DNA from 3 places in the Pectobacterium hainanensis genome. Region 3 is predicted to be linked to each of the others. Evidence: predicted binding sites of a transcription regulator. Region 3 holds the regulator's gene; each other region holds the start of a gene.

Region 1 (7,507 bases), on a different contig from region 3:
GAATTTGATCGCTGATATGCTTCATCATGCCTAAATGCTGGGTGACATAAATATAGGAAATACCGTGCTGTTCTTGGAGTTCCAGCATCAGATTGATGATTTGTGACCGCATCGACATATCCAGTGCGGCCAGCGCCTCATCCGCAACAATGACTTTAGGTTGCAGGATCAGCGCACGGGCCAGACCGACACGCTGTTTCTGACCGGGCGCCAGCGCGTGTGGATAGTAGTAGGCGTGGTCGGGGCGTAGCCCGACCTGTTGTAGCGCCTGATTAATGGCTTTTTCACGAGCTTGTGCATCCAGTTCGGTATTGAGTTTTAGCGGTACATCTAACAACTGTCCGATACGTTGGCGCGGGTTTAATGCGTTGCCTGCATCCTGAAAGATCATGCGAATACGCTGACTGCGATAGCGATAGTCGCCGTAGTGTAGCGGGTAATCATCGATCAGCAGTTCGCCCGATGTTGGCGCGATCATACCGGATAGCATTTTTGCTAACGTGGATTTACCCGATCCGTTTTCGCCAATGATCGCCAATGTTTGGCGTTCACGTAAGGTAAAACTGACCGATTTTACCGCCTCAACATGTTGCCGACGAAATAACCCCGTGCGGTAGCGAAATGTTTTCGTCAGATTACGGGCTTCCAGCAAGGTTTCAACCATCAGGATTCCTCCATGTTGAGTGGAAAGTGGCAGGCATACCAATGGTTTTTTGCTGAAAGCAGTCTCGGCGTTTGCATACATTGTTTTTGCGAATAGGGACAACGGGGCCCCAGGCGACAGCCCACCGGTAAATGTTCCAGCGAAGGAATCGCGCCCGTCAGCGTATTCAGACGGCTTTTATGGGGTAATGAACGCCCAAAATCCGGCATTGCCCGAATGAGTGCCTGAGTATAAGGATGATGCGGCGCAGTGATCAAGTCTTCACTGGGGGCGCTTTCCACCGTCTGACCGCAGTAAAGCACATTGATTCTGTCTGCCCATTTGCTCATGGTTTGTAAATCATGGCTGATCAGTAAAATGGTCGTGTTGTTATTTTGGTTCAGGCGTGACAATAGACGGAAAATCTGGGCCTGCGTGGTGGATTCCATCGAGTTTGTCGGTTCATCGGCAATCAACAGACGCGGTTGGTTCGCCAGTGCGATGGCAATCATGACTTTCTGGCATTCCCCATCGCTGAGTTCATAGGGATAACTTCTCATGATGTCTTTATGATCTTTGATACCGACGCGGTGCAATAGCTCGATAGCGCGGCGTTTACGCCAGTTAAATCGTTGCCACCACCGGCCCTTGTAGGTCCAGCCGGGAATGGCTTGCACTAACTGGCGTCCGATGCTTTCTGACGGATCAAGACAAGATTGTGGCTCCTGAAAAATCATGGAGACATTGTGCCCAACCAACTTGCGGCGTTGGCGCGGCGACAGTTGTAGCAGGTCGATATCATCGAAACGGAAGCGATCTGCCGTTACCCGCCAGTTATCTTTAGTGATTCCGCAGATAGCTTTGGCAATCAGGCTTTTCCCTGAACCAGACTCGCCGACCAGACCACGTATTTCGCCCTCATTCAGCGTCATACTGACGCGGTCAACGGCTTTAACCGCCCCATCTGAGGTCAGAAACTCAATGGTCAGATTCCGAATATCAAGTAGTGGCATTATCTCGTCTCCACCATTATTCCGTTTCTGCAATCAAGGCACGGCGAATGCCATCGCCAAGCAGGTTAACGATCAATACGCTTAAAGCAATGGCGGCACCGGGCAACATGACGGTCCAGGGAGCGGCATAAACCAGTTCCAGCGAATTGCCAAGCATCGCTCCCCATTCCGTCGTCGGCAACTGTGCGCCCAGATCAAGAAAACCTAACCCGGCAATATCTAAAATCGCGATGGATAAGGCACGGGTAAATTCCGAAACTAACAGCGCAGCGATATTGGGCAGGACGACATACCAGACAATATAGCGGGTTGAAGCGCCGTCAAGCCGGGCGGCGATAACATATTCTTTGTTCATCTCCTCATGCACGGCACTGTAAATGGTTCGCACCATACGCGGTAATAGCGCTAACCAAACAGCCAGCATCGCATGCTCAAGCTTCGGACCGATGAACGCAATGACCACAATCGCCAATAGCAACGATGGGATGGACAGTAAGGTATCCAGAATGTGATTGAGCATCGCGGAGCGCAGCCCATGAGTGACGCCAGCGATTACCCCTAACACGATGCCAAAGAACGCCGCTGCGTAGGTGACAATCAACGCTGACCCTACCGTAGGTGCCGCACCACTAAGAAGACGGCTCAATTGGTCGCGCCCCAGATCGTCTGTCCCCAGGAAAAAGGCGATGTCACCATAGTGTGACCAGGACGGCGGTAATAACTGATACCCTAAAAATTGTTGGTCTACCTCATAGGGCGTCAGCCACTTGCCAAACAGGCACAGCCCAATCAGGATGAGGAAGCTATAAAAGCCGATCATCGCCAACATATCATGATGAAAAACCCGCCAGGTATCCCCCAGACGGCTGGGTAGGCGTTTTTCGCTGTAAACATTATCGAAGGGCATACCATTCCTTATGTTTCAGCGGGTTTGTCATGGCTCCCCAAATATCAGACAGCACGTTAACCGTGATCACCATGGCGCCAACAACCATGACGCCAGCTGAAATTGCGGCATAATCCTGTTGGCGGATGGCATTGACTAGCCAGCGTCCTAACCCCGGCCAGCTAAACACGACTTCGGTAATAATAGCCAACGTCAGCATGGTGGAGAACTGTAATCCCAGTTTAGGGATAATGGGCGGTAGCGCGTTATGTAGCACATGCCGGTGGATGATGGTCAGCTTTGATAAACCACGAGTGGCGGCTGCTTTGATATAGTTTTTACCAATGATATCGGTGGTGCTGATGCGCATCAGGCGGATTACTTCGGTGGTTGGTCCGACAGCCAGTACGGTAATGGGCAATATCAAATGACGAATTGCACTGACTATCATTTCGTCACGATACGGTGAGTCAGATAACCAGGCGTCAATCAACGCAAAACCAGTAATGGATTCCACCTGATAGAGCAGATCAAAACGACCGGAGACGGGCAACCAGCCGAGATAAAGAGAGAAAAACAGCGTCAATAGCAGTGCTAGCCAGAATACAGGGAGCGAAAACCCGACAAGCGCCAGTGTACTGATGACGATATCCGGTCCGCGATTCTGCATCATGCCCGCAGTAATACCCAATGGGATACCCACCATCAATGAAAAGGCAAACGCCAGTATGCAGAGCTCTATCGTCGCAGGGAGTACGTCTTTTAACTGTTCGCTGATGGCCTGCCCATTGATACTGGAACGACCAAAGTCGGCCTGTAGCAGGCTGGAAAGGTAAAACTGGTACGCGTCAAACAATCCAGCTCCGCTGAGTGGCGCACTGGGCGTGTAGTAACTCAGACTGAATCCGACCAGCGTGAGCATGAATAGCGTGACCAACAGTAACAGTAAGCGACGCAGGGTAAAGATAATCACGGTTGTTCTCCTTCAACGTTGTCCGGTGAAGAAGGGGCGGTTGGTTGCGTGGGATGCGGTGATTCTCGGAACACGCCCGCAAAAGAGGCGTTGCCAAACGGGCTAAGTACCAGACCTTTCATGTCATAACGATAGGCCAATAAACGCAGAGAGGAGGCGAGGGGCAATACAGGAAGTTGCTCCGCCAGAATTCTTTGCGCTTGCTGGTAATATTCGATGCGCTTTGACAACTGCTGTGAAGACAGGGCATTTTGTAATACGCCATCAAATGTTGGGTCGCACCAATGAGCATAATTGGTTTGCGAACGAATCGCCGCGCAGCTTAATAATGGACGGAAAAAACTGTCCGGATCATTGCTGTCGGTTGCCCAGCCAGCCAGTGTCAAATCGTGGCTCTGTTCCATCAACCTTGCTTCCTGAAAACGGCCTTCAACTGGCACTATCGTGACCTGTATCCCGACTTGCGCCAGATCGGCCTGAATTAGCTCGGCGGTTTTTAGCGGACTGGGGTTGTAAGATTGTGAAGCGCTGGGGACCCACAGGCGCAGACTAAGATTAGTCATGCCCAATTCCTGCAACAACCGACGAGATTTTTCCGGGTTGTATTCGGTGATCTGTGACTCGTTGTCATATGCCCAGGAGGCTCGTGGCAGGATAGAAGCGGCCGTTTCTGCCGTACCGTAATAAATGGATTGCATCAGTCGGTCATTGTTAATGGCCAGTGCAATCGCTTCACGCATCTGGCGATTATCTAACGGAGGTTTCCGGACATTAAAGGCAAGATAGGCGACATTCATGCCCGGACGCAGCGAGAGACGCAAGCGGGGATCGTTACGCAAAATAGTTAACTGGCTGGCGGCAGGATAAGCCAGTACGTCACATTCGCCAGTGAGGAGTTTAGATAAACGCCCTGTGCCACCGGATCCCAAGTCGACTACCACCTGTGACATTCGCGGTTGCCCACGCCAGTATTTTTCATTGCGGGTTAAACGAATATGTTGTCCGTTGCGGTATTCATTCAGTCTATAAGGGCCGCTCCCAACAGGCTCTCGATCGATTAACTCTTGTTTATCATCTTGCGTCAGCTTTTCGGCGTACTCGGCGGAAAGAATCGGAGCATAGTGCGTCGCCAGATGCCATAAGAACGAAGCGTCTGGGCTATGAAGCCGAATTTCTACCACATATTCACCCAGTTTACGGATGCTTTGCACGGAGTCGGCAAACTGTAGGCTGTCGAAATAGGGATAATCGCCGCCGTTAATATCGTGATAGGGATGTTTCTCATCCAGCATGCGCTGAAAGCTGAACAACACATCATCGGCGTTCATGTTGCGGGTCGGGGTGAACCAATTAGTCGTCTGGAAAGGGACATCGTGGCGCAGATAAAAACGGTAGGTAGAACCGTTGTCCAGAACTTCCCAACGTTGGGCAAGCTCTGGCATCAGGCGATAGGTGTAGGGATCGACGTCCAGCAAGCGATCGTATAATTGGGCCGCCAGCGTATCAATCGTCACGCCGCTGCGAGCCATTTGTGGATTGAATGTGTTCAGCACATCGTTCACACAATAAACAAAACCACTTTGACGGATAGACGCCATTGGTGGTTTTGCTGGCGAGGGTGAAGCGGTCGCCGCAGACGGTGGGGCCGCCAATGCAGGTAACGTCAACCAGACGAATGCCAGTGCGAAGCAGTATTTTCCAGACATACGGTGTTTTCAATCAGGGCGCAATACACAGAGTGTACCGCACTCTTGTCGTCCTCCCCACTGTGTTGTGTGCATCTGATGACTTTCCAACCGTTTGTATACTTACCAGAGGCCTATTCTCGTTGGTCGGTAAAATTCATTTCCAACGAATTTGTCGTGCAGTTTCTGCATGATGATACCGTTTTATCTCGCTACTCGAATGGTTCGGGGGGATATCTCACGATAAAGAGAGAAAGAGATTTGTTATTTTTGAGACCTGACTGCATCAACGCATTGCCCTGAATTTCGTGATGAGGTTCACAATTATTCTTTTATTTTCAGATATCATTTCATAACGTGCTTTGTAGTGGCTGAATATATTGGCATTGCTGTATTTGTTGAACAAGTTTATTAGTTTCGTAAAGTTATAATTATCTCTGTAATATATTCAGTCGGAATATTAAATTTAGTAATTGGGTGGCATGATTAATGCTGGCAATTAAATGTGTTAAATAACACATGTATTCCCGAAATAATGAGAGTCATGCAGTTAATTCATATGCGGCTTGAGGTATGGCGGGTATAAAATCTAATTCATAAGAGGAAGGTATATGTCAAATTATTATTTCTTACCGACAAGAAATGTTTTCGGTGAAGGTAGCGTACAGGAAGCGGGTGAGTTAGCAAAAACGTTAAAAGTTAAAAAAGTATTGATCGTTACAGATAAATTCCTTGCGCAAAGTGGTATGGCAGAGAAGATTGCCAAAATTTATAAAGAAGCCGGAATTGATGCGCATATTTTTGGTGGTGCCGAACCTAACCCAACCGATAAAAACGTGGCTGATGGTATTAAGGCCTACCATGATAACGAATGTAACGCGATCGTCTCTCTTGGTGGTGGTTCTTCACACGATTGTGCTAAAGGTATTGGCCTGGTGGCCTCTAACGGTGGGAATATCAGGGATTTTGAAGGCGTCGATAAATCCAACAATGATATGATTCCGTTAATGGCGATTAATACAACGGCGGGTACGGCATCCGAAATCACCCGTTTTTGTATTATTACGGATACCGATCGGAAAGTTAAGATGGCAATTGTGGATTGGCGCGTTACGCCACAAATTTCCATTAACGATCCTGAGTTAATGGTAGGGATGCCGCCTTCATTGACTGCTGCAACGGGGATGGATGCGTTAACGCATGCGATCGAAGCCTATGTATCAACAATGGCAAATCCGCTCACCGATGCCGCAGCGTTAAAAGCCATTAAAATGATTACGCAATATTTGCCTAAAGCTGTCGCAAATGGTGAATATATGAAAGCCAGAGACAATATGGCCTATGCCCAATATTTAGCGGGTATCGCCTTTAATAATGCCTCTCTGGGATATGTGCATGCGATGGCTCACCAATTGGGTGGTTTCTATAATTTACCTCATGGCGTTTGTAACGCGATTCTGCTGCCTTATGTCGAATCCTTTAATTTAATGAGTAACCTTAACCGGTTCAGAGATATTGCTGAAGCGATGGGCGAAAATGTCGCAGGCTTATCAACAGATGACGCCGCAGTTAAAGCGATTAGTGCTATCCAACGGTTAGGCAAACAAGTTGGTATTCCGCGCGATCTGAAGAGTCTGGGTGTTAAACCGGAAGATTTTGCGGTTATGGCTGAAAATGCTAAAAAAGACGTTTGCCAGCTTACCAACCCCCGTAAGGCGACGAAAGAAGAAGTTATCGAATTGTATCGTCAGGCCTATGAAGGGTCGTTGGCGATATAATTTCGGCGCGACCTTTCAGTATTGTTCCTGTTACGGACGAGGCCCATGGATGGGCCAGATAGTGAATCAGCATGAGAAAAAGGAGGGTTTTTCGTTCGTATTGTTGTCATAGATCATGACAATGTCATTTTCTTACCACAATTGTGATCTTTTACTGAATGTAGCATCGCCTATGCCGTTAATGATCAGGACTCATACCTGAAAAACGGAGCAATTCTTGATGGACGGTATTACCCCCCATAACGCTTCACAACCCTATCAAACAGATGACGCTGTTCAAATGTCGCATGGCTCGCGTGTTGATGCTTCGCTTGCCCACTTTGAAGCCATCAAATTTGCTGATACTTGCCATAAAGGTCATTCTGAATCGGCTTCACATTTGATGGCGTCGCTTACATCCGATGATGCTGAGACATACGACTTTTCCTGGTTTTTCACGCTAACGAAAGAAAAGGCAAAATATTCCACCGCGGCGCTTACAGACGCACTGCATGAAGCTTTATCCAGTCCGTTGCATGCCAATATGACT
Region 2 (7,507 bases), 200 kb from region 3:
GTCAAACAGGGAAAAATTCGCTTTCATTCCCAGAGCCGCATATTCACGTTTGATGATTTCCAGCCCCAACGTGTGAAAGGTTGCGATCACCAGCCCACGCGTTTCTTTACGGCCCAGCGTCTGCGCGACACGTTCCTTCATTTCACGTGCCGCTTTGTTGGTGAAGGTAACCGCCGCGATATGCCGGGCCTGATAACCGCACTGGCGGATTAAATGAGCAATTTTATTGGTAATCACACGTGTTTTACCCGAACCGGCGCCCGCCAGAACCAGACAAGGACCAGTAACAAATTCGACGGCGTGCTGTTGGCTGGGATTTAAACGCATCACTCTTTTGCTCACTCATTAAACGGAAAGGAATTGTAGCAGAAAGCAGGGTCGATCTTGAGTGAGGATTATCCCCTGACGAGTCCCGCCACAAACGCGAGGATGCAAGAGAAAAGGAGCATTAAATATGCGTCCGCTATTCAGGAATGATCCACATATTGCGTCGCAAATGTTACATTGCGCGCAAGAATCTCTCGCTTAAATCAAAGGTAACAATATGGCAAATACCGCAGCAGCACTACACATTCTGGTCGATACCGAACAACAGGCCAACGACATTCTGGCACAGTTGGAACAAGGGGCTGACTTTCAGAAACTGGCACAACAATATTCGACCTGCCCATCGAAACGTAACGGCGGTGATCTCGGTGAATTCCGCAAAGGCGACATGGTTCCGGCCTTTGATAAAGCGGTATTTTCTTGCGAATTACTGAAGCCGTTTGGACCGGTGAAAACCCAGTTCGGCTACCATTTGATTAAAGTGTTATATCGCAACTAGTCCCCCAACGATTCATCTTGTCGGGAATGAGGCCGTTGATAAAAAAGCGCCTCATTCCCGATAATCTGTCGGCTAAGCGCTTGTTCCCAGTGGGCGATATTGGTACAGCCGGACACATCAACGCGACACCTTCCCGAGATTGCGGCATAATCTCCTCCGCTTCAATTTGACCCGATACCGTCAATTGCAATATTTCAGGCGCGTTCATGTCATTTTCGAGGCGTTCGAGGTAGCTGAAAATAGCCTGTTTGATAAACCAGCGCGACGTACGATCGATTCGTTGTGCCACATCCTTAAGACGGTCACGCATTGCCGCGTCGAGTTTTACCCCATCGTGGTAGAGCCCATGCACGACATCCTGCCATTAAAAAGGACACTCGGGTGAACGAGCAATATCCGTCGGGTTGCCACATTGTGCAACGCGGTTCACAGACGGCGCTATAGCCATCGATAATGCCTACTGCAGTGCTTCGTTCCGGCCAGCAGGGTAAAGACAAAGACCTATCGCCACCGGCAAGGGTGGGCGAATAATAATGAAAGCGGAGAGTTGAATGACAATAAACACACCTACGCTGGTGACGTTTCTGGTATATATTTTCGGGATGGTACTCATTGGCCTATTTGCCTATCGCGCCACCAATAACTTTGGTGATTACATTCTGGGTGGGCGCAGGATGGGAAGCGTGGTTACCGCACTCTCCGCGGGCGCATCGGATATGAGTGGTTGGCTCCTGATGGGGCTGCCGGGGGCCGTTTTTATTTCCGGTGTTTCTGAAAGCTGGATCGCTATTGGGCTAACGCTAGGTGCCTATTTAAACTGGAAACTCGTGGCAGGCCGTCTGCGTGTCCATACCGAAGTCAACCATAATGCGCTCACCTTACCCGACTACTTTACTCACCGTTTTGAAGACACCAATAAGTTACTGCGCGTCATTTCTGCACTGATTATTCTAATATTTTTCACGATTTACTGTGCGTCTGGCGTCGTAGCCGGTGCTCGTCTGTTCGAAAGCACCTTCAATATGAGCTACGGTTCAGCATTATGGGCAGGCGCTGCCGCGACCATCGCCTATACGTTTATTGGCGGATTTTTAGCCGTAAGCTGGACTGATACCGTACAAGCCACCCTGATGATTTTTGCTCTGATTTTGACGCCAGTGATGGTGATCCTGTCGCTGGGCGGCATTGACACCTCCTTGCTGGTGATTGAGGCGAAAAATCCGGCCAATCTGGATATGTTTAAAGGGATGAATGTCATCGCGATTATTTCGCTGATGGGCTGGGGACTGGGTTATTTCGGGCAGCCGCATATTCTGGCGCGCTTTATGGCGGCAGACTCTCACCATACGATCCGTAGCGCACGCCGTATCAGCATGACCTGGATGATCCTGTGTCTGGTTGGTGCGGTAATGGTCGGTTTCTTTGGTATCGCCTATTTTACTAATCATCCAGAACAAGCTGGCAGCGTCTCACAAAACAGTGAACGAGTGTTTATTGAACTCTCCATGCTGCTGTTCAATCCGTGGATTGCTGGCGTTCTGCTATCAGCGATTTTGGCTGCGGTGATGAGTACCCTAAGCTGCCAATTACTGGTGTGTTCCAGCGCGATCACCGAAGACCTCTATCGCCCCTTTCTACGTAAAAGCGCCACGCAAAAAGAACTGGTATGGGTCGGTCGGGGAATGGTGCTGCTAGTGGCGCTCATTGCTGTCGTACTGGCTGCAAACCCGGAAAACCGTGTACTGGGGCTGGTAAGCTATGCTTGGGCAGGCTTTGGCGCTGCGTTTGGTCCGGTCATCCTTATTTCCCTGCTCTGGCCGAGAATGACACGTAATGGTGCGCTGCTGGGCATGTTGGTGGGGGCGATTACCGTCATCGTCTGGAAACAATACGCATGGCTGAATTTATATGAAATCATCCCAGGTTTCCTGTTTGGTAGCCTGACGATTTTTATCGTGAGTTTGCTCGATCGTGCGCCATCAAACGCGGTCATAGAACGTTTTAATAAAGCGGAAACCGAATTCAAAACCGTTTAATCTCATCAGGCGCAGCAAGCTGCGCCTGCCATTGGTTACCTTCTTGATTATCCTCCCAGCTTTTTCCTCTGGCTCTTATCACGCTTAACACGACTACCGTACAAACATCAAAATGATGTGATCTTAATCACTACAGCCTTCTCAATTTCCACTTTGAAGTGGAAAACAACTCGCTACAAACCTTTCTTCCCTACAGGTACTGTGCATTCAACCCCTTTAATCAAATACGACATGTGAATAACGGAGCGGTAATGAACGAAACCGGGAGTCGTGAAGCAAAGCACAGTGAACCACTTGCCGATCGCATGCTGGTATGGATCGGCGAATTACTCAACCGCCACAACATCGTCCCAAACGCAGTACAGCAACAGATGTTGGTTTCCCATGTACGCGCCATGGCGCACCGCTCAGTAACCGGTGAACCACTGCCGGATGTAGAGGAAAGTTTGTTCGAAGAGATATCGGCCGACTCAATGCGTCTGGCGCGTGAAGTCGTAAGGGAATTTGGCAATCTGCCCGACGAAGAGGCCTGGCTGCTGTCGGTCCACTTCGAAGTAGCAAAAGAGAACCTTTAACCGTGAGGAGTGAGTGATGGAGAAAATTATCGTAGTCATTGGCGATCGTTTGGGAAAAGGTCAGAAAGTCGCGGCGGGCGTCGAAAAAGCAGGGGGACGCTCAGTTGTCGTACCGGGTATGGCCGCAGACATGAAACTCGGCGATGTGATGAAAGCGGAAAATGCCACTTTTGGTATCTCCTTTTGCGGTAGCGGAGGAGCAGGTGCCATTACCGCACAGAATAAACACGGCTACAAAGCCAGATACGGCATGCGTTCAATTGAAGAAGGCGTCACCGCGATTAATGACGGCTGCAACGTGCTGGGTTTTGGCTTTATGGATAAAGAAGAACTGGGTGAACGACTGGTCGAAGCCTGGAAGAAAAAATACGGTGTCTGACCATGAAAACGCAATTTACCACCACGGTAAGAGTTCAAGGTAAGGGGAGCAGCAAGGCGGGCGTCTTTGCCGATGCGTTGAACCATGTGCAAGCCGCCGTGATGAAATCATCTCCCCATATTTTACTGCGTATTGAGCCACAGGATGTGCAGGTTGTTTATGCGCGTGAAACGGTGCGTAAAGAAGCGTTTTTGTTTTTCTTTCTGCGCCGAGAACGACGTTCATTCAGCGTAGAACTGGATGTTACCGTCAACGTAACCGCCATTAATCTCGATAACGTGGATTTCGTCACACAAACCTGACGGTTCCGCTAATGAACAGATCGAAATGAATGGTTCAACATGAAAGGACTGGCTGATGTTTTTAATCATATTAATAAAATCGCTCGTCATCGGCGCACTGGTCGGCGTGGGTGTCGGCGCTGGGGCTGCACGTATGTTCCACGCACCCACCACTCAGGGAATGGGCGCATTTCGTACTCTGGGTGAACTCAATTCCTGTGAGGGCGATCCCGCCTCCCACTTCTCCTTCGGACTTGGGTTTTTCTTCAATGCCTGGGCGTCATCCGTGGCGGCAGGGGCTTTCACGCAGGACGTTGACCATCGCATCATCCCCAACTGGGGGGCTGCCGCTTTAATGGTGAAAAACCGTAACGTAGGGGAAACGCTGCACGATCCGAAAAAAATGGCGATTGCCTGCGGCATCATCGGCATGATTGTCGTGACCTTCCTCAATCTGACGGCCTCTTCCGTACCCGCAGCCTTGCAGGTCACTGCGGTGAAAGTGCTGGTTCCCGCTGCCAATTTACTGGTCAACATCGTCATGCCGGTCATTTTCTGGCTGGCAGCCATTGATGCAGGTAAAAAATCAGGTTTCTGGGCAACCGTATTTGGCGGCGCAGCTCAGCTCATTATGGGCAACGCCGTACCAGGATTGGTGCTCGGTATTCTGATCGGTAAAGGCGTGGAAGAGAGCGGCTGGAACCGCGTAACCAAAGTCATGATGGTCGCTATTGTCGCGCTGTTCGTCCTGAGTGCCTTCTTCCGCGGTTTTGATATGAAGATGATCGAATCCTTCCACCTGACGGTACCAGATTGGCTGGCAAGTATTCATAACGCAATGAGCGGAAAATAACAGGGGCCAATGATGAACGAGAATAAAGGTTTTTGGTATGCCGATTGGTCATTTCCAATTTTTGTCGGCCTACTATCCTCTGGCGTCTTCGCCGGTACGCACATGTACTACCTCTACGGTATTGGCGCGTTCAACGAAGTCGCATTTGTCTCCATGCTACGTGCGGGAATGGATACCGGCGTTTATGGCGCGGTAGCCGCGTTTGGCGCGAGTTTTCTGTTCGCCCGTATCATTGAAGGCTCTCTGGTAGGGATTCTGGATATCGGCGGCGCCATCCAGACGGGGGTGGGGCTGGGTGTTCCTGCCTTGCTGCTCGGCGCAGGTTTCGTGTTTCCGGTGGCCAATTTTATCGCATCGCTCATTACCGGTTTGGTGATTGGTCTGGCTATCGGTTACGTCATCATTCTGGCGCGAAAATTCACCATCAACCAGAGTGACTCTACCTACGGTGCGGACGTGATGATGGGGGCCGGTAATGCATCCGGTCGATTCCTCGGCCCGTTGATCATTCTCAGCGCCATGACGGCCTCCATCCCGATCGGGGTCGGCTCTCTGCTTGGTGCCCTGCTTTTCTACCTGTGGCAGAAACCGATCACCGGTGGCGCGATCCTCGGCGCAATGCTGTTTGGCTCATTTTTCCCGGTGGCTATCAGCTAATTTTACGGGCGTCGATACGCCCGTTATAACAGGAGACTGACATGTTTGATTTACTCCTGCGCCGTGCGCGGCAGGCCGATGATACGCTGATTGATATCGCGATTAAGGACGGGCGTATCGCTGCCTTGGGAGAGGTCAGCGAAGTTGCACACAAGACATACGATCTCCGCGGAGAGCACTATGTCAGCGCAGGCTGGATTGACTCCCATGTGCATTGTTACCCAGCATCCCCTATTTATCATGATGAACCGGATAGCGTGGGGATCGCCACTGGCGTCACCACCGTCATCGACGCAGGCAGTACCGGCGCAGACGATATCGACGATTTTTATCGCCTGACACGTCAAGCTGCCACTGACGTTTATGCCTTGCTGAATATTTCCCGCATTGGCCTGATTGCCCAAAATGAACTGTCCGATCTGGCACAGATTGACAGCACGGCTATCCACGATGCCATCACACGCCACCCACGTTTTATCGTGGGTATCAAAGCGCGCATGAGTAGCAGTGTGGTGGGTGATAATGGCATCACGCCATTACAGCGCGCCAAGGCCATCCAACAGGAAAATGGCGATCTGCCGTTGATGGTGCATATCGGCAACACGCCGCCGAATCTGGACGAAATCGCGGCATTACTCACATCCGGCGACATCATTACCCACTGCTATAACGGCAAACCGAACCGTATTCTGACGCCAACCGGGCAATTACGTGCTTCCATGTCACACGCGCTTGCTCGCGGCGTCAGACTGGATGTCGGGCACGGTTCCGCCAGCTTTAGCTTTGAGGTGGCTAAGCAAGCGATAAGTCAGGGGATTCTTCCGCACACCATCAGCTCGGACATCTACTGCCGCAACCGCATCAACGGGCCAGTACACAGCCTGGCTCAGGTGATGTCCAAATTTCTCGCTATCGGTATGTCGCTCCAGCAGGTCATTAACTGTGTGACGAGCCACGCGGCGGATGGATTACGTCTGACGCATAAAGGGCGATTGGTCGTAGGACTCGACGCCGACCTGACGGTTTTTGACCTGAAGCGTGAACCAACGGTGTTTACCGATAGTGACAACGACCTGCTCCAGACAGAGCAAATTTTGGTTCCGCTGGCTGCCATTCGGGCAGGAAAGGCGTTTCTGACCCAACACGGGAGTGTTTTACATGCCTTCGATTTATGAAAAATATCATTTAAAACCGGTTATTAATGCCTCTGGGCGCATGACGATACTGGGCGTATCCACCCCACGTCCAGAGGTGGTGGAAGCCGTCAGCATTGGCATGAATCATTACTTTGAAATGAAAGAGTTGGTAAATAAAACTGGCGATTACCTTGCGCAGCGATTAAATGTGGAAGCTGCAACGGTAGTATCCTGCGCTTCCGCAGGTATCGCACAATCGGTAGCCGCCGTTCTGGTGAAAGACAGTGACTGGATGCTAGAGAATCTGCACGTTACCCCCATTGAAAACAACGAGATCCTGTTGCCAAAAGGCCATAACGTCAACTTTGGCGCACCGGTCGGCACAATGGTCGCGCTCGGTGGCGGCAAAGTAGTGGAAGCAGGCTATGCCAATGAATGTTCCCCACAGCAACTTGCCGCCGCCATCACCGAAAAAACGGCCGCCATTCTCTATATCAAGTCACATCACTGCGTACAGAAAAGCATGCTCAGCGTGGAACAAGCCGCCGCTGTCGCACATGAATATCACCTGCCACTGATCGTGGACGCCGCAGCTGAAGAAGACTTATGCCGTTATTATCAAGCGGGCGCAGATCTGGTCATCTACAGCGGCGCGAAAGCCATCGAAGGCCCCACCAGCGGACTGGTCATCGGTAAAAAACGCTATGTAGAGTGGGTTAAACGCCAGTCTAACGGGATCGGGCGAGCCATGAAGATCGGCAAAG
Region 3 (7,507 bases):
AAGCTCGTGATTTGGGTCGACATATTAGCTATTTTGGCCCGGAAGCCAACGATTTCAGCCTGTTGGAACAATCTTTCATCGAATATGGTCAGCATGGACGGGGGCAAACCCGGAAATACCTTCATACCTATGATGAAGCGATTCCCTACAATCAGGTTCCCGGTACCTTTACGCCATGGGAACCGATGCCTGCGCCAACCGACGTGCTATTTTACGAAGGGTTACATGGCGGCGTGGTCACTGAACAGCACAACGTCGCTCAACATGTTGACCTGCTGGTTGGCGTCGTGCCAATTGTCAATCTGGAGTGGATCCAAAAATTGATTCGTGACATCAATGAACGGGGCCATTCGCGTGAAGCCGTCATGGATTCAGTTGTCCGTTCGATGGAAGACTATATTAGCTACATCACGCCACAGTTTTCACGCACGCACATAAACTTCCAGCGCGTTCCCACGGTGGATACATCCAACCCCTTTGCTGCCAAATCTATTCCCTCTCTGGATGAAAGCTTCGTGGTGATCCATTTCCAGGGACTGGATAATATTGATTACCCCTATCTGCTCGCGATGCTACAGGGATCGTTTATTTCTCATATCAATACCCTCGTCGTCCCTGGCGGGAAAATGGGGCTGGCGATGGAATTGATCATGGCGCCACTGGTACAACGCCTGCTGGAAGGAAAAAAGATCGAGTGAACGGTCAGCGGCACAACAACAATGTTTCGTACCGCTGTGGGAGGCGCACATCAGGCCGGGTAAATCACGCGATATTCCTGACTTCATGGCTATGCGTAACATTGACAACCTTATCCAACATTAACGCCACTGAGCAGTATTTCTCAGCAGACAACGTTACTGCCCTTTCCACCGCTTTATCCGTTAATGCTTTTCCCGTGACCATAAAATGCAGATTAATATGCGTAAACAAGCGAGGGGATTCCGTTCTGCGTTCCGAAGTCAGTTTCACTTCACAATCGATAACATCGTAACGTCCTTTCTGTAAAATCGATACCACATCAATCGCGCTACAACTGCCTACCGACATCAAAACCATCTCCATCGGGCTCGGCGCTTTATCACCCGCATTACCATCCATCAAAATCTGATGCCCTGATGAGGATTCGCCCAGAAACGTTAATCCTTCCACCCATTTAACCCGTGCCTGCATAGTGCCTCCACTAAAAAATTTTTGAAAATTTATACCGTTACTATACAAAAAAAGATGATAACCAGACCTTTGTCATGCTGAAGCGAGACAACACAAGACACTTCCTTCAAGCTGTGTTAAAAACGAAGGTAGAATCTGCCTGTTCTGGACAAACTCAGATACAAGGAAGATGATGGCGTCGCCAGATATTCGGTTCCAGTATATTCCCTGACGTCATTCTGCCTACACGGATTTTGACTTTTTAGCAGTAAATACGCCGTACAGGGAACTCTGAGCCCTGTAATTTGCGCAGTGAATTACAACAGAGGATGATAGCGAATGGTTCTCGGCAAACCGCAAACAGACCCAACTCTCGAATGGTTCCTTTCTCATTGCCATATCCATAAGTATCCATCGAAGAGCACGCTGATTCACCAAGGTGAAAAAGCAGAAACGCTTTACTACATCGTGAAAGGCTCCGTCGCAGTGCTGATCAAAGATGAAGAAGGCAAAGAAATGATTCTCTCTTATCTTAATCAGGGGGATTTTATCGGCGAACTTGGCCTGTTTGAAGAAGGTCAGGAGCGTAGTGCTTGGGTTCGCGCAAAAACGGCTTGTGAAGTCGCTGAAATCTCTTATAAGAAATTTCGGCAACTGATTCAGGTCAACCCTGATATCCTGATGCGTTTGTCCGCACAAATGGCAAGCCGCTTGCAGGTGACGTCAGAAAAAGTGGGTAACCTGGCTTTCCTTGATGTAACAGGCCGTATTGCCCAAACGCTGTTAAACCTGGCAAAACAACCGGATGCCATGACTCACCCGGATGGCATGCAAATAAAAATTACTCGTCAGGAAATTGGACAAATTGTTGGTTGCTCACGTGAAACCGTGGGCCGCATTCTGAAAATGTTGGAAGACCAGAATCTGATCTCCGCACATGGCAAAACGATTGTCGTTTACGGCACTCGTTAATCCCATCTTTAACCGATAAAAAAAGCGTGAAGGCGACTTCACGCTTTTTTTACGCTCTCATGATGACACGCATCAATCGGCGGCATTCACCACGCACTCGACGGCCTTCGCAAACTTCGCCATTCCTTGTTCAATATCATCCATCTCAATGACCAATGAGGGAACAAAACGAATCACATTCGGGCCTGCCATCAACACCATAACCCCTTGCTCCGTTGCCGCTGCCAAAAAGTCATGCGCTCGGCCATGCCACTCCGGTGTCAACTCTGCCCCTATCAATAATCCCATGCCGCGAATTTGCTCGAAAATACCATACTGCTGGTTAATTTTTTCCAACTCACGGACGAACTTATCATGGCGCTCAGCCACGCCAGACAGCACTTCTGGCGTATTAATTGTATCCAATGCAGCTTCCGCTACAGCACAAGCCAGTGGATTGCCACCGTACGTCGTGCCATGCACACCCACCGTCATCACTGAAGCAATTTCTTCAGTTGTCAGCATGGCGCTGATCGGAAAACCACCGCCCAACGCTTTTGCCGTCGTTAAGATATCTGGCGTAATACCGTAATGCATATAGGTAAATAACTTGCTCGTTCTACCCATTCCACTTTGGACTTCATCAAACACCAATAACGCATGATGTTGATCGCATAGCTCGCGCACGCCCTGCAAAAACTCCTGCGTTGCCGGGGTGATCCCCCCTTCACCTTGCACGGGTTCCAGCACGACAGCACAGGTGTGATCATCCATCACGGCCTTAACCGCTGCCAGATCGTTAAAAGGAACATGCACGATATCCGCTGGTTTTGGCCCGAAACCATCTGCATATTTAGGCTGTCCGCCAACCGAAACGGTAAACAGCGTACGGCCATGGAATGCATTGTAGAAGGCGATGATCTTGGTTTTATACGGGCTATGACGTTTGATCGCATAGTGACGGGCTAGCTTAAAAGCGGCTTCATTCGCCTCAGCCCCTGAATTCACAAAAAACACGCGATCGGCAAAAGTGGCATCAATCAATTTGCTGGCGAGACGTAACGCTGGTTCGTTGGTAAAAATATTGCTGGTATGCCACAGTTGTTCTCCCTGCTGCTTCAATGCAGCAACCAGCGCGGGATGACAATGCCCCAGAGCAGTAACAGCAATGCCACCGGAAAAATCAATATATTCCCGCCCTTGCTGGTCCCACACCCTGCTGCCTTTACCTTTTACCGGCACAAATTGCGCAGGTGCATAAACCGGCAGAATTACTTTATCGTGAGTATCTCTTGTTACTGCTTTATTCGCTGTTGCCATTTGCTGCCTCGTTCTGATATCGCATCATTCAGAATGAAAATATAGTCACTAAATATGCATAAAAAATCAAACACAGGCAATATTAAATCATCTATTCAAAGCAATTACTTTCTATACGCTTAGATTTTAAGAAAATTATCCAGAAGCTGATGCCCCTGCTGACTCAAGATACTTTCAGGATGAAACTGGACTCCCTCTAAGGGCAGTGAACAATGTCGGATCCCCATAATTTCATCACGTTCACCGTTACGTTCACTCCACGCCGTAACTTCAAAACAATCGGGCAACGACGCAGCTTCAATAATAAGAGAATGATAACGAGTAACCGTCAGCGGTTGAGCCAAACCGGCAAAAACACCGGTATCATTGTGTGCAATTGCCGAGGTTTTCCCATGCATCACCTGCCGCGCTCGCACCACTCGCGCACCAAATCCCTGCCCCATCGCCTGATGCCCAAGACATACACCTAGAATTGGTAGTTTACCCGCAAAGTGTCGAATCGCGGCCAGCGAAATACCGGCTTCATCCGGCGTACATGGCCCTGGAGAAATCACCAGCCGTTCTGGTGCCAGTCGTTCAATCTCTTGCAACGTCAATTCATCATTACGCTTCACCACAACTTGCGTACCAAGCTCACAGAAGTATTGATACAGGTTGTAGGTAAAGGAGTCATAGTTATCGATAATTAGCAGCATATTTCATTTAACTTATTGATAATTTAGAATGATTCAATACTCGCCAATTATTTAGACATCATTTTCATAAGGCAAGAACGAGTACAAGCGATGGTATCCATAATCCATCGTATCACGCTGATGTCTTCCTGAAGCGCCGGGGTTACACCAGTAAACCGATCAAAAAAGGCCACGCAAGTGGCCTTCTATGGTTTTCTCAGTGGCTCAATAATCTATCATGGCTGCACTTTCGCCGACTGAATCACGATAGGCGCAGTTGGCACATTCTGATAAGGCCCGACGTTCTTCGTTGGCACCTGAGAAATCTTATCGACAACGTCCATCCCCTTCACCACTTTACCGAACACGGCGTAGCCGAAATCACGCTGGCCGTGATCGAGGAACGCATTGTCTGCAACGTTGATAAAGAATTGGCTGGTCGCGCTATCCTTCTCTGCGGTACGCGCCATCGAGATCGTACCGCGTTGGTTACGCAGACCGTTATCGGCTTCATTCTTAATCGGCGCATTCGTCGCTTTCTGGCTCATTTCGCCAGAAAAACCACCGCCCTGCACCATAAAGCCAGGGATCACACGGTGAAATGTCGTTCCGTTGTAAAAGCCGTTGTTAACGTACTCAACAAAATTTTTCACCGAAATCGGTGCTTTTTGATTATCTAAAGACAGTTCGATATTGCCCGCAGACGTCGTCAACAGTACACGCGTAGTGGTGTCAGAAGCCGCAAAGGCGGGAGAAAATGCCGTCAGTGAAATAAGGGCTGCCGCGGCAACCAGAGTACGTTTGAACATGAGAATTCCTTTTTGAAGAGGCCGACTACAGAAAGCGTAGTGATTGTAAGTATCCACACTCTTCAACGCTACCCATTTACCTTTTTTTACGTATAAAAGTCTGTTCGTAACCAACTGTGAGCGAAAACCTGTGCAAAGGATAAAAAAAGGGCCGATTGCTCGGCCCCTATGATGATTATCGCGCAGCGTATCTAGTCCGTACGCATCTAGCCCATGCGCTCCGAGCGTATCGCCAGATCGCGACTGTACTGACGACTGGCATCCACCAGCATTGAGGTATAGGCATCCTTCGGCACATCGCTGGTCAGGTCGTCCGTTTCCAGCGTTTCCAGTATCTTGCCGTACTGCATCACCGCCACTTTATGACACAAATGGGAAATCACGCCCAAATCGTGCGTCACCATCAGGTAGGTCAGCTTTTCCTGCTGCTGCAACTCCATAAGCAGGTTGAGAATTTCCGCCTGCACCGACACATCCAGCGCCGACGTTGGCTCATCCAACAGCAGCACTCTCGGTTCCAGAATCAGCGCCCGAGCAATCGCCACGCGCTGGCGCTGCCCACCAGAGAGTTGATGCGGATAGCGGCGACGAAATTGCGTTCCCAACCCCACTTTATCCAGCAAGCTATCGATGCGATCGTCACGATCGTCAAAGCGATGGATCGACAGCGGTTCTTCCAGAATGGATTCCACCGTATGACGAGGATGCAGCGACCCATAGGGATCCTGAAACACCATCTGCACCTGACGGCAACGCGCCTGATCGATCCGGTGCGCCAGCTTCTGTCCGTTGATCGCCAACGCGCCTTCCCAATGATTAAACAGCCCAGCCAGACACTTCAGCACCGTCGTTTTACCAGAACCAGATTCACCCACCAGACCAAAAATGTCGCCATCATTGACGGTGAGATTCACATCGTACAACACCTGATTCGCTGTGCTGCCCTGACCAAACGAGAGATTCAGGTTATTCACTTCGATCATCGGCTTATGCTGATGCATTGCTTCAGTTGCCATGATTATCCCCTTTATCCATTGATCCAGGCCGGATCGCGATTCATCACTGGCAAGCGCGGACGTCGATTGTCGATATCCGGCAGTGAATTTAACAACCCGCGCGTATACGGATGCTGCGCGTTGTCCAGATCGGCGGCGGCAATCGACTCCACGACACGTCCGGCATACATCACCAGCACCCGATCGCAGAAGCTACGCACCAGATTGATGTCGTGACTGATGAAAATCAGCCCTAAACCACGCTCACTCACCAGATCGTCCAACATCGCCAGCACCTGCAAACGCACGGACACATCCAGCGCCGAGGTTGGTTCATCGGCAATCACGATTTCGGGTTCGGTAATCAGCATCATCGCAATCATGATGCGCTGCCCCTGCCCGCCCGAAATTTCATGGGGATACAAATTGTAGACACGCTCTGGCTGACGAATACGCACCACGTCCAGCATCGCCATGACTTTTGCCTTCGCTTCGCGATGCGACACCTTATGGTGCGCCAGATAGGCCTCGGCAATCTGATCGCCGACGCAGACTACCGGGTTCAACGAATATTTTGGGTCCTGCATAATCATGGAGATACGCTTGCCGCGAATCTGACGCATCCGCGCCTCATCCGCTTTCAGCAGGTCGGTATCGCCGAAACGCAGTTTATCCGCCGTAATCCGTGCGCTATGCGGATGCAGTTGCAACAACGCACGGCCGACCGTCGATTTGCCGGAGCCAGATTCACCGACAATCGCCAGCTTTTCACAGCCCAAAGTGAAGGACACACCGCGCACAGCATCTGTCACGGCACCACGGTTCACGAAGCTTACCCGCAGATTTTCCACTTCCATCAGGGGCGAGCTTCCCGGCACACGTTGAGAAGACTTATTCAGTTCTGGGATCGAGGATGTCACGTAGGCCGTCTCCAAGGAAGTTGAACGCCAGGCTGTTAATCAAAATCGCCAGCCCCGGAATAGTTACTAACCACCAGCACTCCATCATGTAACGACGACCCGCAGAGATCATCGCGCCCCATTCAGGATCGGGCGGCTGTGCCCCCAACCCCAGAAAGCCCAGACCCGCCGCGGTCAGAATGATGCCCGCCATATTCATGGTGATACGAATAATCACCGACGGCAGACACAGCGGCACAATGTGGTGCAGCAGGATGCGAATAGACGATGCCCCTTGCAGCTTCACGGCAGACACAAAGTCCGCGTGACGCAGCGACAGCGTTTCCGCCCTTGCCAGACGAGCAATCGGCGGCCAGGCCGTCAGCGTAATCGCAATCACCACATGCTCCAGACCTGGGCCAAGTGCCGCAACGAACGCCAGCGCCAACACCAGGCTGGGGAACGAAATGAAGATATCGGTGATACGCATCAGGATGGTATCGACAATCCCGCCGTAATACCCAGCCACCACGCCCAGCGCCAGCCCGATAGGCCCAACGGTGACGGACACCAGCGCCACGATATACAGCGTGATACGTGAGCCATAGACCAGACGGCTAAACACATCGCGCCCAAACTCGTCAGTGCCAAAGTAGTGCGCCGCACTCGGGGCTTGTAACGCGTTAGCCAAGTCCTGTACCAACGGATCG

The links. Region 3 encodes CRP, which controls carbon source genes, mostly activating them, when cyclic AMP is high. Its sites were predicted from a motif close to ATGTGANNNNNNTCACAT; they were not measured.
Region 1: ACKPVM_RS16935 (iron-containing alcohol dehydrogenase) is a predicted target of CRP. The motif match lies at 5,704-5,721, and genes of this name have one in related genera.
Region 2: ACKPVM_RS07570 (glycine dehydrogenase) is a predicted target of CRP. The motif match lies at 2,978-2,995, and genes of this name have one in related genera.

The regions. Positions count from the first base shown of each region.
Region 1 is NZ_JBJYIN010000018.1:80,753-88,259, forward strand. Features, by position in the region: gene sapF (putrescine export ABC transporter ATP-binding protein SapF) at 1-664, opposite strand, end outside; gene sapD (putrescine export ABC transporter ATP-binding protein SapD) at 664-1,656, opposite strand; gene sapC (putrescine export ABC transporter permease SapC) at 1,673-2,563, opposite strand; gene sapB (putrescine export ABC transporter permease SapB) at 2,550-3,515, opposite strand; gene sapA (ABC transporter substrate-binding protein SapA) at 3,512-5,221, opposite strand; gene ACKPVM_RS16935 (iron-containing alcohol dehydrogenase) at 5,812-6,978, shown strand; gene ACKPVM_RS16940 (hypothetical protein) at 7,199-7,507, shown strand, end outside.
Region 2 is NZ_JBJYIN010000006.1:23,817-31,323, reverse strand. Features, by position in the region: gene rep (DNA helicase Rep) at 1-327, opposite strand, end outside; gene ppiC (peptidylprolyl isomerase PpiC) at 545-826, shown strand; partial or broken gene ACKPVM_RS07580 (hypothetical protein) at 957-1,174, opposite strand; gene putP (sodium/proline symporter PutP) at 1,378-2,862, shown strand; gene ACKPVM_RS07570 (glycine dehydrogenase) at 3,096-3,437, shown strand; gene ACKPVM_RS07565 (SFCGS family glycine-rich protein) at 3,454-3,816, shown strand; gene ACKPVM_RS07560 (DUF4312 family protein) at 3,819-4,118, shown strand; gene ACKPVM_RS07555 (DUF4311 domain-containing protein) at 4,174-4,950, shown strand; gene ACKPVM_RS07550 (DUF4310 family protein) at 4,963-5,607, shown strand; gene ACKPVM_RS07545 (amidohydrolase/deacetylase family metallohydrolase) at 5,649-6,782, shown strand; gene ACKPVM_RS07540 (DgaE family pyridoxal phosphate-dependent ammonia lyase) at 6,766-7,507, shown strand, end outside.
Region 3 is NZ_JBJYIN010000006.1:223,213-230,719, reverse strand. Features, by position in the region: gene ACKPVM_RS08460 (phosphoribulokinase) at 1-698, shown strand, start outside; gene ACKPVM_RS08455 (OsmC family protein) at 763-1,170, opposite strand; gene crp (cAMP-activated global transcriptional regulator CRP) at 1,489-2,121, shown strand; gene argD (bifunctional acetylornithine/succinyldiaminopimelate transaminase) at 2,194-3,420, opposite strand; gene ACKPVM_RS08440 (aminodeoxychorismate synthase component II) at 3,540-4,115, opposite strand; gene ppiA (peptidylprolyl isomerase A) at 4,331-4,903, opposite strand; gene ACKPVM_RS08430 (ABC transporter ATP-binding protein) at 5,110-5,886, opposite strand; gene ACKPVM_RS08425 (ABC transporter ATP-binding protein) at 5,931-6,818, opposite strand; gene ACKPVM_RS08420 (ABC transporter permease) at 6,790-7,507, opposite strand, start outside.